Regions from separate parts of the Variovorax sp. P1_H2 genome, predicted to be linked through region 2. Evidence: riboswitches for the same ligand, from Rfam matches in the RefSeq annotation. Region 2 holds a riboswitch; the other holds the start of a gene.
The links. A riboswitch is a leader RNA that binds a small molecule or an ion and turns the genes downstream of it on or off. The one in region 2 is predicted to bind glycine.
Positions count from the first base shown of each region.

Region 1: another riboswitch for glycine. It lies ahead of gcvT (glycine cleavage system aminomethyltransferase GcvT); the one in region 2 lies ahead of AC1D2E_RS13210 (D-amino acid dehydrogenase).

Region 1 is NZ_JBFUCJ010000022.1:16,893-25,086, reverse strand. Features, by position in the region: gene AC1D2E_RS10510 (TRAP transporter substrate-binding protein) at 1-679, shown strand, start outside; gene AC1D2E_RS10505 (TRAP transporter small permease) at 770-1,264, shown strand; gene AC1D2E_RS10500 (TRAP transporter large permease) at 1,261-2,538, shown strand; gene AC1D2E_RS10495 (hypothetical protein) at 2,620-3,102, shown strand; glycine riboswitch at 3,137-3,235, shown strand; glycine riboswitch at 3,251-3,366, shown strand; gene gcvT (glycine cleavage system aminomethyltransferase GcvT) at 3,417-4,577, shown strand; gene gcvH (glycine cleavage system protein GcvH) at 4,630-5,007, shown strand; gene gcvP (aminomethyl-transferring glycine dehydrogenase) at 5,034-7,943, shown strand; gene AC1D2E_RS10475 (YciI family protein) at 8,083-8,194, shown strand, end outside.
Region 2 is NZ_JBFUCJ010000030.1:56,936-61,236, forward strand. Features, by position in the region: gene AC1D2E_RS13205 (FAD-dependent oxidoreductase) at 29-1,270, shown strand; glycine riboswitch at 1,281-1,382, shown strand; glycine riboswitch at 1,383-1,490, shown strand; gene AC1D2E_RS13210 (D-amino acid dehydrogenase) at 1,579-2,880, shown strand; gene AC1D2E_RS13215 (FIST signal transduction protein) at 2,971-4,239, opposite strand.

The DNA.
Region 1 (8,194 bases), on a different contig from region 2:
GACCAAGATCCTCGACGTCCCCTTCCTGTTCCGCGACAAGGCACACGCCCGCGCCGTGCTGGACGGCCCGATCGGGCAGGACATGCTGGTCAAGTTCGACGCCAAGGGATTCAAGGCGCTGGGCTGGGGCGAGAACGGCTTCCGCCACATGACCAACAGCAAGCGCGACGTGAAGGCGCCCGAGGACCTCAAGGGCCTGAAGATGCGCACCATGGAGAACCCGGTGCACATCGCGGCCTACAAGGGCTTCGGCATCATCACCACGCCGATGGCCTTCCCCGAGGTCTTCACTGCGCTCCAGCAAGGCACGGTCGACGGCCAGGAGAACCCGCTGCCGGTCATCATCTCGGCCAAGTTCGACCAGGTGCAGAAGCACCTCACCCTGACCGGCCACGTCTACTCGCCCTGCATCTTCGTGATGAACAAGGCCGCCTTCGACAAGCTCGGCGCCGCCGACAAGCAGGCCTTCCTCGACGCCGCCAAGGAAGCCATCAAGGCCAACCGGGCTCGCGTCGACGAGGACGATGCCAAGGGCGTCTCCGATCTGCGCGCCAAGGGCATGACTGTGATCGACAACGTCGACAAGGCCAGGTTCGTCGCCGCGCTGGCACCGGTCAACGCCGAGTTCGAGAAGCAGTTCGGCAAGGCCAACCTCGACAAGATCCGCGACGTCAAGTAATGCCATCCGCGGCCGCGACATTCTCGCGGCAGCGCGCGCCCGCTCAGTCTCACTGGCGGGCGCTTTTTCGTTCGAATCCCTGATGCCCCTATGAAATCCGCCTTCCTCGCACTCGACCGCTGGACCACCGGCCTGGCGATGGCGATCGCCTGCTTCATGCTGGTGGTCGCCTCCTCGCTCGGCGTGTTCCAGATCGTCACCCGCTTCGTCCTCGAACAACCGGCCGAATGGTCCGAGATCCTGATCCGCATCAGCCTGATCTGGATGGTCTTCATGGGCATCCCGACCGCCTTCCGCCAGGGCGCGATGGTCAGCGTCGACGTGCTCTACCGCTGGAGCCCGCCCAAGGTCCGCCGGGTGCTCGACTGGGTCGTATGCCTGGCCGCGCTGACCCTGATCGCAGTCATCATCTGGTGGGGCTGGGACTACGCGCAGCGCGGCAGCGTGCAGTCGATGGCCGGGCTCGAATCGGTCTCGATGTTCTGGGCCTACGCGGCGCTGCCGGTGGGCGGGTTGTTCTGCGTCATCGGCATCATCGCCAACCTGATCGACCCGCAGCGCAACGAACTGGAAACCGCTCAATGACCGCCGTGATGATCACGACCATGGTGGTGTGCTTCGCACTCACCATCTCCGTCGCCGTCTCGATCGGCCTGGCCTCGGTGCTCGGCATCCAGGCCTCCAACGCGAACATGCTGATTTCCGTCAAGGAGATGTTCAACGCGATCAACAAGTTTCCGCTCGCCGCCATTCCTTTCTTCATCCTGGCCGGCAACCTGATGGAGACCGGCGGCATCTCGCGCCGGCTGGTCGACTTCGCCAAGAGCCTGGTGGGCGGCGTGCAGGGCGGCCTGCCGATGACCTGCGTGCTGACCTGCATGATCTTCGCGGCGGTGTCGGGCTCTTCGGTGGCGACCACCTTCGCGATCGGCGCGATCCTGATCCCGGCGCTGATCAAGCACGGCTACCCGGTCGGCTACGCGGCCGCGCTGCAGGCCACCAGCGCCGAACTCGGCGTCATCATCCCGCCCTCGATCCCGATGATCCTGTACGGCGTCAGCGCCGAGGTCTCGATCGGCGAGCTGTTCATCGCCGGCTTCGGCCCGGGCATCCTGATCAGCCTGGCGCTGATGGCCTTCGTCTACGTCTATTGCAAGTTCAAGGGACTGGGCAAGAACGACGGCGACGGCCGGCTCGGCGTCGGCACCGCGACCTGGCGCGCCGGCTGGGCGCTGCTGATGCCGGTGATCATCCTGGGCGGCATCTACGGCGGCATCTTCACGCCCACCGAGGCGTCGGCGGTGGCGGTGCTCTACGCGCTGATCGTCGGCACGCTGATCTACCGCGAGATCAGGCCGGCCGAACTCTATGCGGTGCTGCGCAAGTCGGTGGTGTCCTCGTCGGTGATCATGTTCATCATCGCCAACGCCGGCCTGTTCGCCTTCCTGATCACGCGCGCCGGCGTGCCCGACGCGATCGGCCGCTGGCTGCAGGAGGTGCTGCAGTCGCCGGCAATGTTTCTGCTCGGCGTCAATGCGGCCCTGTTCGTGATCGGCATGTTCATCGAGACCAGCGCGGCGATCATCGTGCTGGCGCCGATCCTGGCGCCGGTGGCGCAGCACTTCGGCATCGATCCGGTGCACTTCGGGCTGGTCATGGTGGTGAACCTGGCGCTCGGCATGATCACGCCGCCCTTCGGCGTCAACCTGTTCGCGGCCTGCACGGTGGCACGCATCTCGCTCGACCGCATCGTGCCGTACCTCATCCCGTTCGTGCTGGTGATCCTGGCCTGCCTGATGGTGGTCACCTACGTGCCCGGCATCTCGCTCGGGTTGCGTGATCTGGTCTACGCGAAATAGCGGCTGGGCGGGCGGTTTCATCAAACCGTCACGCGGGGGCTCCATGCTGCGGCGCTCGTCTACCGATCGCCACCGCAATCCATGTTCCTCACCAAGACCGACAAAGCGCGCCTGGAGCTCCAGCCCGGCCGCCGCACGCTGGGCCAGCGCGAGCGCGCCCTGCTGCTGATGGCCGACGGCCAGCGCTCCTTGACAGATTTCGGGGCGCTGTTCGGCGGCCGCGAAGAAGCCGGCCGGGTGGCGCGCCACCTGGTGCAGGAGGGCTACCTCCGCGACCGCCCGATCGACGATGCGCCGGTCGCGGCGGACGCCTTCGACGGCAAGCCCTCGATGGCCACCACGCGCATGTTCCTGTTCGACCTCTGCGAGCGCATGTTCGTGCGCCGCGATCCGGTGCTCGCCGAACGCCTGCGCGAGGCGCTGCGGGCGGCGCGCGACCGGACCTCGATGCTGGCCACCGCCAGCACCATGCTCGACGAGATCGAGAAGATGGCGGGCGTCGCGCGCGCCGAGGCGATCCGCGAGCGCATCGACAAACTGCTCCCCGCGTCGCCGGTGCATTGAAGTCGCCGGCCGGCGGCCCGCCGATTCCCTTACACTCCAACGGTCAGGAGAGCGTCCCGCCGCGGTGGGGCCGCCGAAGGCGCAGGTCCCCCGAACCAAGGGCCCGAACGCTCAGGCAAAAGGACTGACAAGACGCCCCAATTCAGGGCGTTTCCTTGCTGGAGAGAGGCGGTTGGTCGCGAAAGTCGCGTCGCACCGCCCACCGAAGGAGCAAACCCCGATCGTGGGGCGAATCTCTCAGGTAAAGCGGACAGCAGGGGTGGCCCATGGCTTCTCGCCATGGAACAAGCACTGCCCCTTTTGGAGAACCGCCCTTGGCTGCCGCATCCGACGATCTGCTGAAGACCCCGCTCCACGGCCTGCACCTGGCGCTCGGCGCCCGCATGGTGCCCTTTGCCGGCTATTCGATGCCGGTGCAATATCCCACCGGCCTGATGGCCGAGCACAAGCACACGCGCGAGGCCGCGGGCCYGTTCGACATCTCCCACATGGGACAGCTGCGCCTGGCCGGGCCCGATGCCGCCGCCGCCTTCGAAAGCCTGATGCCGGTCGACGTCATCGGGCTGGCGCCCGGCAAGCAGCGCTACGGGCTGCTGCTGAACGAACAGGGCGGCATCCTCGACGACCTGATGTTCTTCAACGAAGGCAACGATTCACTGTTCGTGATCGTCAACGGCGCCTGCAAGCAGGCCGACATCGCCCACATCCAGGCCCGGATCGGCCAGCGCTGCCAGGTGCTGCCGATGCCCGACCACGCCCTGCTCGCGCTCCAGGGCCCGCAGGCCGCGGCCACGCTGGCCAGGTTGTCGCCCGGCGTCGAGCGCTTCGTCTTCATGACCGGCGGCGCGGTGCAGATCGGCAGCATCACGGCCTTCGTCACGCGCAGCGGCTACACCGGCGAAGACGGATTCGAGATCTCGGTCGCCGCCAAGGACGCCGAAGCGCTGGCCCGCCTGCTGCTGGCCCAGCCCGAGGTCAAGCCGATCGGCCTGGGCGCGCGCAATTCGCTGCGGCTCGAGGCCGGCCTGTGCCTCTACGGCAGCGACATCGACGAAAGCACCACGCCGGTCGAGGCCGCGCTGGGCTGGGCGATCCAGAAGGTCCGGCGCAGCGGCGGAGCGCGCGAAGGCGGCTTCCCGGGTGCGGCCCGGGTGCTGGCGCAGCTCATCGCCGCCAATGGAACGGCCGGCCATCTCGACCACGAGACACTGAAGCGCAAGCGCGTCGGCCTGGTGGCGCTGGAGCGCGTGCCGGTGCGCGACGGCACCGTGCTCGAGTCCTTCGAGGGCTTGGCCATCGGCCAGGTCACCAGCGGCCTGCTCGGCCCCAGCGTCGACCGGCCGATCGCGATGGGCTATGTCGCGCTCGCCTATGCCGAGCCCGGCACGCGGATCCAGGCCATGGTGCGCGGCAAGCCGGTGCCGATGGAAGTCAGCACGATGCCCTTCGTGCCGGCCCGCTACCACCGGGGCTGACAGTCCCTCACCCGATTTTTCCAAGCCAGCCTTTCTTCAAGGAGTTCTTCCCATGACCCTCAAGTACACCAAGGACCACGAGTGGGTGCGCCCCGAAGCCGACGCGGCGCTGGTCACCGTCGGCATCACGGTGCACGCGCAGGATGCGCTCGGCGACGTGGTCTTCGTCGACCTGCCCGAAGTCGGCAAGGGCTTCGCGCAGGGCGACGTCGCCGGTGTCGTCGAATCGGTCAAGGCCGCGGCCGACGTCTTCATGCCGGTCTCGGGCGAAATCACCGAGGTCAACGAGGCGCTGCGCGCCGACCCCTCGCTGGCCAACAGCGCGCCGATGGATGCGGGCTGGTTCTTCAAGGTGCGCATGAGCGACCCGACCCAGCTCGAGGCGCTGCTCGACGGGACCGCCTACGAGAAGTTCTCCGCCGAAAGCTGATTCCCGCACCATCACCCGAGCCCTCCATGCCGACTCCCGTGCCTTCCCACCTCTCGCTGCGCGACCTCCAGAACGCCGAGGAATTCATCGCCCGCCACATCGGCATCGAAGCCGACGACGAGCAGACCATGCTCGCTGCGGTCGGTTCGACCACACGCGCCGAACTGATCGACGGCATCGTGCCGCCGGCAATCCGCCGCAGCCGCCCGATGCGGCTGCCGGCGCCGATCACCGAGGCCGACGCGCTGGCCGAGCTGAAGGCGATCGCGGCGAAGAACAAGGTGGCCAGGAGCTTCATCGGCCAGGGCTACTACGGCACCCACACGCCCGGCGTGATCCTGCGCAACGTGCTCGAGAATCCGGCCTGGTACACCGCCTACACGCCCTACCAGGCCGAGATCTCGCAGGGCCGCATGGAGGCGCTGGTCAATTTCCAGACCATGGTCTGCGACCTCACCGGCATGGCGATCGCCAACGCCTCGATGCTCGACGAGGCCACCGCGGCCGCCGAGGCAATGACGCTGGCCCGGCGCAGCGTCAAGAGCAAGAGCAACGTGTTCCTGGTCTCGGGCGACTGCCATCCGCAGACCATCGAGGTGATCCGCACGCGCGCCGCGCCGCTGGGCATCGAGGTCAAGGTCAGCACCGCGTCCGAGACCCTGCCGCATCTGATGGCCAGCGGCGGCTTCTTCGGCGCGCTCGCACAGTACCCCGCCACCACCGGCCAGGTGCACGACCTGCGTCCGCTCGCCGGCTATGCACACCAGTGCGAAGCCGCCTTCTGCGTGGCAGCCGATCTGCTGGCCTTGACGCTGCTGGCACCGCCCGGCGAGTGGGATGCCGACATCGTCTGCGGCACCACCCAGCGCTTCGGCATGCCGATGTGCAACGGCGGCCCGCATGCGGCCTACCTGGCTTGCCGCGACGAGTTCAAGCGCTCGCTGCCCGGCCGACTGGTCGGCGTCAGCGTCGACACCCACGGCCAGCCGGCCTACCGGCTCGCGCTGCAGACGCGCGAGCAGCACATCCGGCGCGAGAAGGCCACCTCCAACATCTGCACCGCGCAGGTGCTGCCGGCGGTGGTCGCCAGCATGTACGCGGTCTACCACGGGCCCGAGGGTCTGCGCCGCATCGCGCAGCGCGTCGCCCTGCTGACGGCGGTGCTGGCCCAGGGCCTCGAACAGATGGGCCGCGAGCTGGTCAACGGCACGGCCTTCGATTCGCTCACGATCCAAACCGGCGAGGACACCCAGGCCATCCACGAACGGGCCCTGGCTGCCGGCGTCAACCTGCGCCATCGGCTGCAGCATCACCTGGGCCTCTCGCTCGACGAGACCACCACCCGGGCCGACGTCGAGATGCTGTGGAGACTGTTCGCAACGGCCGGCACGCGGGGACCCGACTTCGACGCCATCGCCGCCACGGCGCAGCTGCGCCTTCCCGAGGACCTGCGCCGCAGCAGCGCTTTCCTCACGCACCCGGTGTTCAACACCCACAAGAGCGAGACCGCGATGCTGCGCTACATCCGCAGCCTGAGCGACAAGGACCTCGCGCTCGATCGCAGCATGATCCCGCTCGGCAGCTGCACCATGAAGCTCAACGCGACCAGCGAGATGATCCCGATCACCTGGCCCGAGTTCGCGAACATCCACCCCTTCGCACCGGCCGACCAGTTGCATGGCTACGCACAGCTCGACGCCCAGCTGCGCGCCTGGCTCTGCGAAGCCACCGGCTACGCGGGCATCAGCCTGCAACCCAACGCCGGCTCGCAGGGCGAGTACGCGGGCCTGCTCGCCATCAAGGCCTTCCATGAAGCCAGGGGCGACACGCACCGCAACGTCTGCCTGATCCCCTCGTCGGCGCACGGCACCAATCCGGCCAGCGCCCAGATGGTCGGCATGAAGGTGGTGGTGACCGCCTGCGACGCCGACGGCAACGTCGACATCGACGACCTGCAGCGCGCCTGCGAGAAGCACAGCGCCACGCTCGCCGCGGTGATGATCACCTACCCCAGCACCCACGGCGTGTTCGAGACCCGCGTCAAGGAGCTCTGCGAGATCGTGCACGCGCACGGCGGCCGGGTCTACGTCGACGGCGCCAACATGAACGCGCTGGTCGGCGTGGCGGCGCCGGGCGAGTTCGGCGGCGACGTCAGCCACCTGAACCTGCACAAGACCTTCTGCATTCCGCACGGCGGCGGCGGCCCCGGCGTCGGCCCGGTGTGCGTGGTGGAAGACCTGGTGCCCTACCTGCCGGGACACGCGACCGGCGGCTTGCCGTCGAACGGCGCGGTGGGCGCGGTGTCGGCGGCGCCGCTGGGCAACGCGGCGGTGCTGCCGATCAGCTGGATGTACTGCCGGATGATGGGCGCCAAGGGGCTGCAGGCCGCGACCGAGACCGCGATCCTCAGCGCCAACTACATCAGCGCGCGGCTCAAGGACCACTACCCGACGCTGTACGCAAGCCCCAACGGCCACGTGGCACACGAGTGCATCCTCGACCTGCGCCCGTTCAAGGACGCCAGCGGCGTCAGCGCCGAGGACGTCGCCAAGCGGCTGATCGACTACGGCTTCCATGCGCCGACGCTGAGCTTCCCGGTGCCCGGCACGCTGATGGTCGAGCCGACCGAGAGCGAGCCGCTGGCCGAACTCGACCGCTTCATCGAGGCGATGATCGCGATCCGCGGCGAGATCCGCCGCATCGAGGAAGGCATCTGGCCGAAGGACGACAACCCGCTGAAGAACGCGCCGCACACCGCGGCCAGCCTGCTCGGCACCGAATGGACCCGGCCCTACTCGCGCGAGCTCGGCGCCTTCCCGCTGACCAGCCTGCGGCAGGCCAAGTACTGGCCGCCGATCGGCCGGGTCGACAACGTCTACGGCGACCGCAACCTGTTCTGCAGTTGCGTCCCCACGGAAGACTACGCCGGCAGCTGACGCGAGAAGCATTCTTTTACAAGTCGATGGCCAGCTGGCTGTCGATTTCGCGCCTGCTGCTTCGACGTCCATTCAGAGCCCCGGAACTGTGCGGTCGATCCCCGACTGCCGCCGGCCTCGAAACCGAAGGAGCAAGAACATGCGATTCATGGTGATCGTCAAGGCCAGCAAGGAATCGGAGGCCGGCGTGATGCCGAGCCAGCAGCTGCTGACCGACATGGGCAACTACAACGAGGCGCTGGTCAAGGCCG
Region 2 (4,301 bases):
TTACAGTAAGCGCTAACGCCCGCCGTTCATGCCCTCCCAAAAGGATTCGGACATGCGCGTGGTTGTATTTGGCGCGGGCTTGCTCGGCGTGACCTCGGCCTACTATCTTCAACAGCTCGGACACGAAGTGACCGTGGTCGACCGGCATGCGACGCCGGCGGCCAAGGCACGCGGCCTGGCGACCGCAGCGCCGGCCGCAGCGGCATCGCCCCGGCGCGGCAGGAAGCTGTCCAGGCTGTGCAGCGGCATCCGTCGCGGCCTCTCCAGGCTGATGGACCGGGCCGTCGGCACGCCGGCCAAGCGCGATCCCCTCGACCATCTCGTGCGACTGGCGGCGTACAGCCGCAAGAGCGCGCGCGCCCTGCGCGACGAAGCCGGAGTGCCCCAGGGCTCGCGCTCGGCCGGCCTGATGAACATCTACACCGATCCCGAGGCCTTCCGGGTCCGGACGGCCGGCGCCACGCACTGGTCCAGCCTCGGCTGCGAGGAACGGCTGCTGTCGGCCGACGAAGCCATCGTCCTGGAACCGGCGCTGAAGGCGATGGGCGGCAAGCTGGCCGGAGCGACCCACGCGCAGGAAGACCCGGCGCGCGATCCGGCGCAGTTCGCCGCCAGCCTGGTGTTCCTGTGCCGCGCCGCCGGCGTGCGCTTCATGACGCGGCACACCGTGGTGTCGCTCAAGGAACGCAACGGCCGGATCGACCATGTCGAGCTGCTCGATGCCGCCGGCGAGCCGACCACTTTGCGCGCACAGGCCTACGTGCTGGCGCTGGGTGCGTCGAGCGTGCCGCACGCCGAAGACCTGGGCATCGACATGCCGCTGCGCTTCGTGCGCGAATACATCGTCACGATGCCGATCCTGAACCCTTCGCTGGCGCCGCGCATGCCCTTGCGCGACCGCCAGGGCAAGCTGCGCATCACGCGCATCGAAACGCCGGCCGGCGACCAGTTGCAGGTCCGGGCCGTCGTGCGGGCCGGGCTCGACGAAGAGGCCGAGCCCGACTCGGACCGCTTCCGGGCGATCGTGCGCCGCACCGAGATGCTGCTGCCCGGCGTCGCCGACGCCGCGCGGGCCAGTTTCGATACCGCCATGCACGCGGCCAGCACCAACCGGCTGCCGATGATCGGCAAGACCCGCCTCCCCAACCTGTTCCTGAACACCGCGCCCGGCGCTCGAACCTGGATCCATGCCTGCGGCGCGGGCAAGTCGATCGCGCGGATCGTCAGCGGACTTCGGCCCGAACTCGACTTCGCCTTCCGGCGCCCTTAGCCGCTACAATCCGCCCACTGCAGGAGAGCGGGCCCAGGGGCCCCACCGAAGGCGCAAACTCCCATAAACGCTCAGGTCGGCCCACGCGATGGGCTCGTACTGCAGTTCACTGTCAAAGCCGTCTGGAGAGCCATCACGCCGCGCGTGGTGCACCGAAGGAGCAAACCCGCTGCGGGCGCAGCGGGTGAATCTCTCAGGTACCGAGGACAGGGGGAGCGGCAACTTGGACGCACGGTCCGGTTGCTTTCGTTTCGACAGCATGCCGTCTCCGTTGCGTTCGAGCGCTGCAACCATCAAGGGTTCTCGATATGCGCGTGATCGTTCTTGGCGCCGGCCTGCTCGGCGTGACTTCGGCTTACTACCTCCAGCAACTCGGCCACGATGTGACCYTGATCGACCGCCAGGCCACGCCGGCGGCGGAAACCAGCTTTGCCAACGGCGGCCAGATCTCGGTCAGCCATGCCGAGCCCTGGGCCAACCCGGGGGCGCCGCTCAAGGTGCTGCAATGGCTCGGCAAGGAAGATGCGCCCTTGCTGTTCCGCATCCGCGCCGACATGCGCCAGTGGCTCTGGGGCCTTTCGTTCCTGCGCGAATGCACGCCGGCGCGCACCCGCCACAACATCGAGCAGATCGTGCGCCTGGGCACCTACAGCCGCGACACGCTGCAGCAGCTGCGGCGCGACACCGGGATCGACTACGACCAGCGCACGCAGGGCATCCTGCACTTCTACACGACGCAGAAGGAGTTCGACGCCGCGCTGGAGCCCGCCGAGCAGATGCGCGCGCTCGGCTGCGACCGGCGGGTGATCTCGGCCGACGAGGCCGTGAGGCTCGAGCCCGCGCTGTCGCACATCCGGCCGCAGCTGGCCGGCGCGACCTACACGGCCGAGGATGAATCGGGCGATGCCAACCGCTTCGCGCGCGGGCTGGCCGGGCTGGCCGAGGCAGCCGGCGTGCGCTTCCTCATGAGCCATACCGTGACCGCGCTGCGCGCAGCCGGCGGCCGCCTCGACCACGTCGAGGCGACCGACGACGAAGGCCGCTTCCAGCGCATCCGCGGCGACGCCTACGTGCTGGCGATGGGCTCGCTGAGCCCCCTCCTGGCCGCGCCGCTGGGCATCCGGCTGCCGATCTATCCGGCCAAGGGCTACTCGGTGACGATGCCGGTCCGGGACGCCTCCAAGGCGCACCAGGTCTCGCTGACCGACGACGAGTTCAAGCTGGTGTTCTCGCGCTACACCTCGGCCGCGGGCGACCGCCTGCGCATTGCCGGCACCGCCGAGCTCAACGGCTACGACCGCGACCTGAACCCCGTGCGCTGCGAGGCGATCGTGCGGCGCGTGGAGGAACTGTTCCCGGGCGCCGGCGACGCCTCCGCGGCCCAGTTCTGGACCGGGCTGCGCCCGGTGACGCCGAGCAACGTGCCGCTGATCGGGGCGTCCAGGCTTCCCAACCTGTTCCTCAACACCGGCCACGGCACGCTGGGCTGGACCCACGCCTGCGGCTCCGGCAAGTCGATCGCGCGGATCGTCAGCGGGCTGGCGCCGGAGGTCGATTTCGCCTTCACCGGTGCCCGCTCAGGGCTGTCCCCGACCCTGCAGCCGGCCTAAGCTCTCAGGCCGGCGCCGGGCCGCCCCAAGGCGGCCTGCGGCCCCCTCGGGGGGCAGCGACCCACACGCAGTGGGGGAGCGTGGGGGCCTTCAGTCATCGCCCGTGAAGACGGTCAGCACGCCGGTATAGCCGTAGAGGTGGTTGCGGGCGATCTCGCCGGCGGCGAAGAAGCCGACCAGCGGGACGTCGCCGAGCGCATGGCGCACGATCTGGAGCTCGGCGCCGGGGGCCCCGAAGTGCGGCCCGCCGCGGCCCGAGCAGCTGACGTAGATCGCGCCCGCGATGCGGCGCGCCGGATGCGGCGCGGCCTCGGCCTCGCCGGCCGCGATCTCGCGCGCGGTCGCCAGCGTCTGCTCCTGGGGCTCCAGTTCCTCGCGGATCTCGGCGCAGACGCGCATCAGGTCGGCACGCGCGGCCTGCACATTGCGGCGGCAGAAGCTCATGCGCATGCCGGCCGCTGCCACATCCGCGATCGCCACGCCGCGACGCGTCGGGTCGAGACCGATGATGTGGCGCACCCTCACGTCGGCACCCAGATCGCCGGTGCGCCGGACGCCGTCGCTGCCGGCCTCGGCCAGGCCGACCAGCGTGGCGCGCACGGCATCGATCGCCTGCTCGGGCGCATCGAGCGACACCCGCAGGTCGGCCAGCAGCACGTCGAGCGCGGGCTCGCCGTCGAGCTCGAGCAGCAGGTTGCCGTCGGCCTCGGTGATCTCGCGTTCGCGCGACACCGGCTGGCAGCCCTGGGTCACGCGCGAGACCAGCCGCACGCCTTCGCCGAACACCACGCCCGACAGGCCGCCCGAGAACACGCCGCCAACCGCGCCATGGCCGCGGATGTTGCCGTTGCCGCCGATCGCGAACTGCAGCGAGCCGACCCGGCCCGACGACAGGCCGCCGAACAGGTAGCCGGTGTCGGTGCGCTCCGCCATCTCGGCGATCAGTTCGCCGAGCTCGGGCGTGCGCGGGTCGGCGTGCACCAGGGCGGTATGGGCCGCGAAGCCGCTCATTTCCGAGCTGGCGAGCGGCGCTACGCCGGAAAACACGCGGTACTGGTCGCTCGGCAACTCGCACAGCATCACGCTGAGCGCTGGCTCATCGAAATACTCGGCGTTGTTGGCGGCCACGCCGACACCCACGGTGCCGGTCCAGTCGGTGATCTCGGGCAGTTCGGCCCCCAGGTGATCGAGGATCTCCTGGGCGTCTTCCCCGTAGTGATCGGTGATGTAGAGCAGGCCCAGCGTCGGCGAACGCGCGTAGTCGGGCAGCGCCATCTGCGCCCGCAACTGGGCCAGCACCAACCCCGCCGCCATGCGCCACTGCGGATGGGTGGCATGTCCGGAAGGAAACAGCTTCATGGGCTCGGCTTTCAACGCGCGCGCTTGCGCGCCGGTGGGGGACCCTTGGCGGCCGCCGCCGC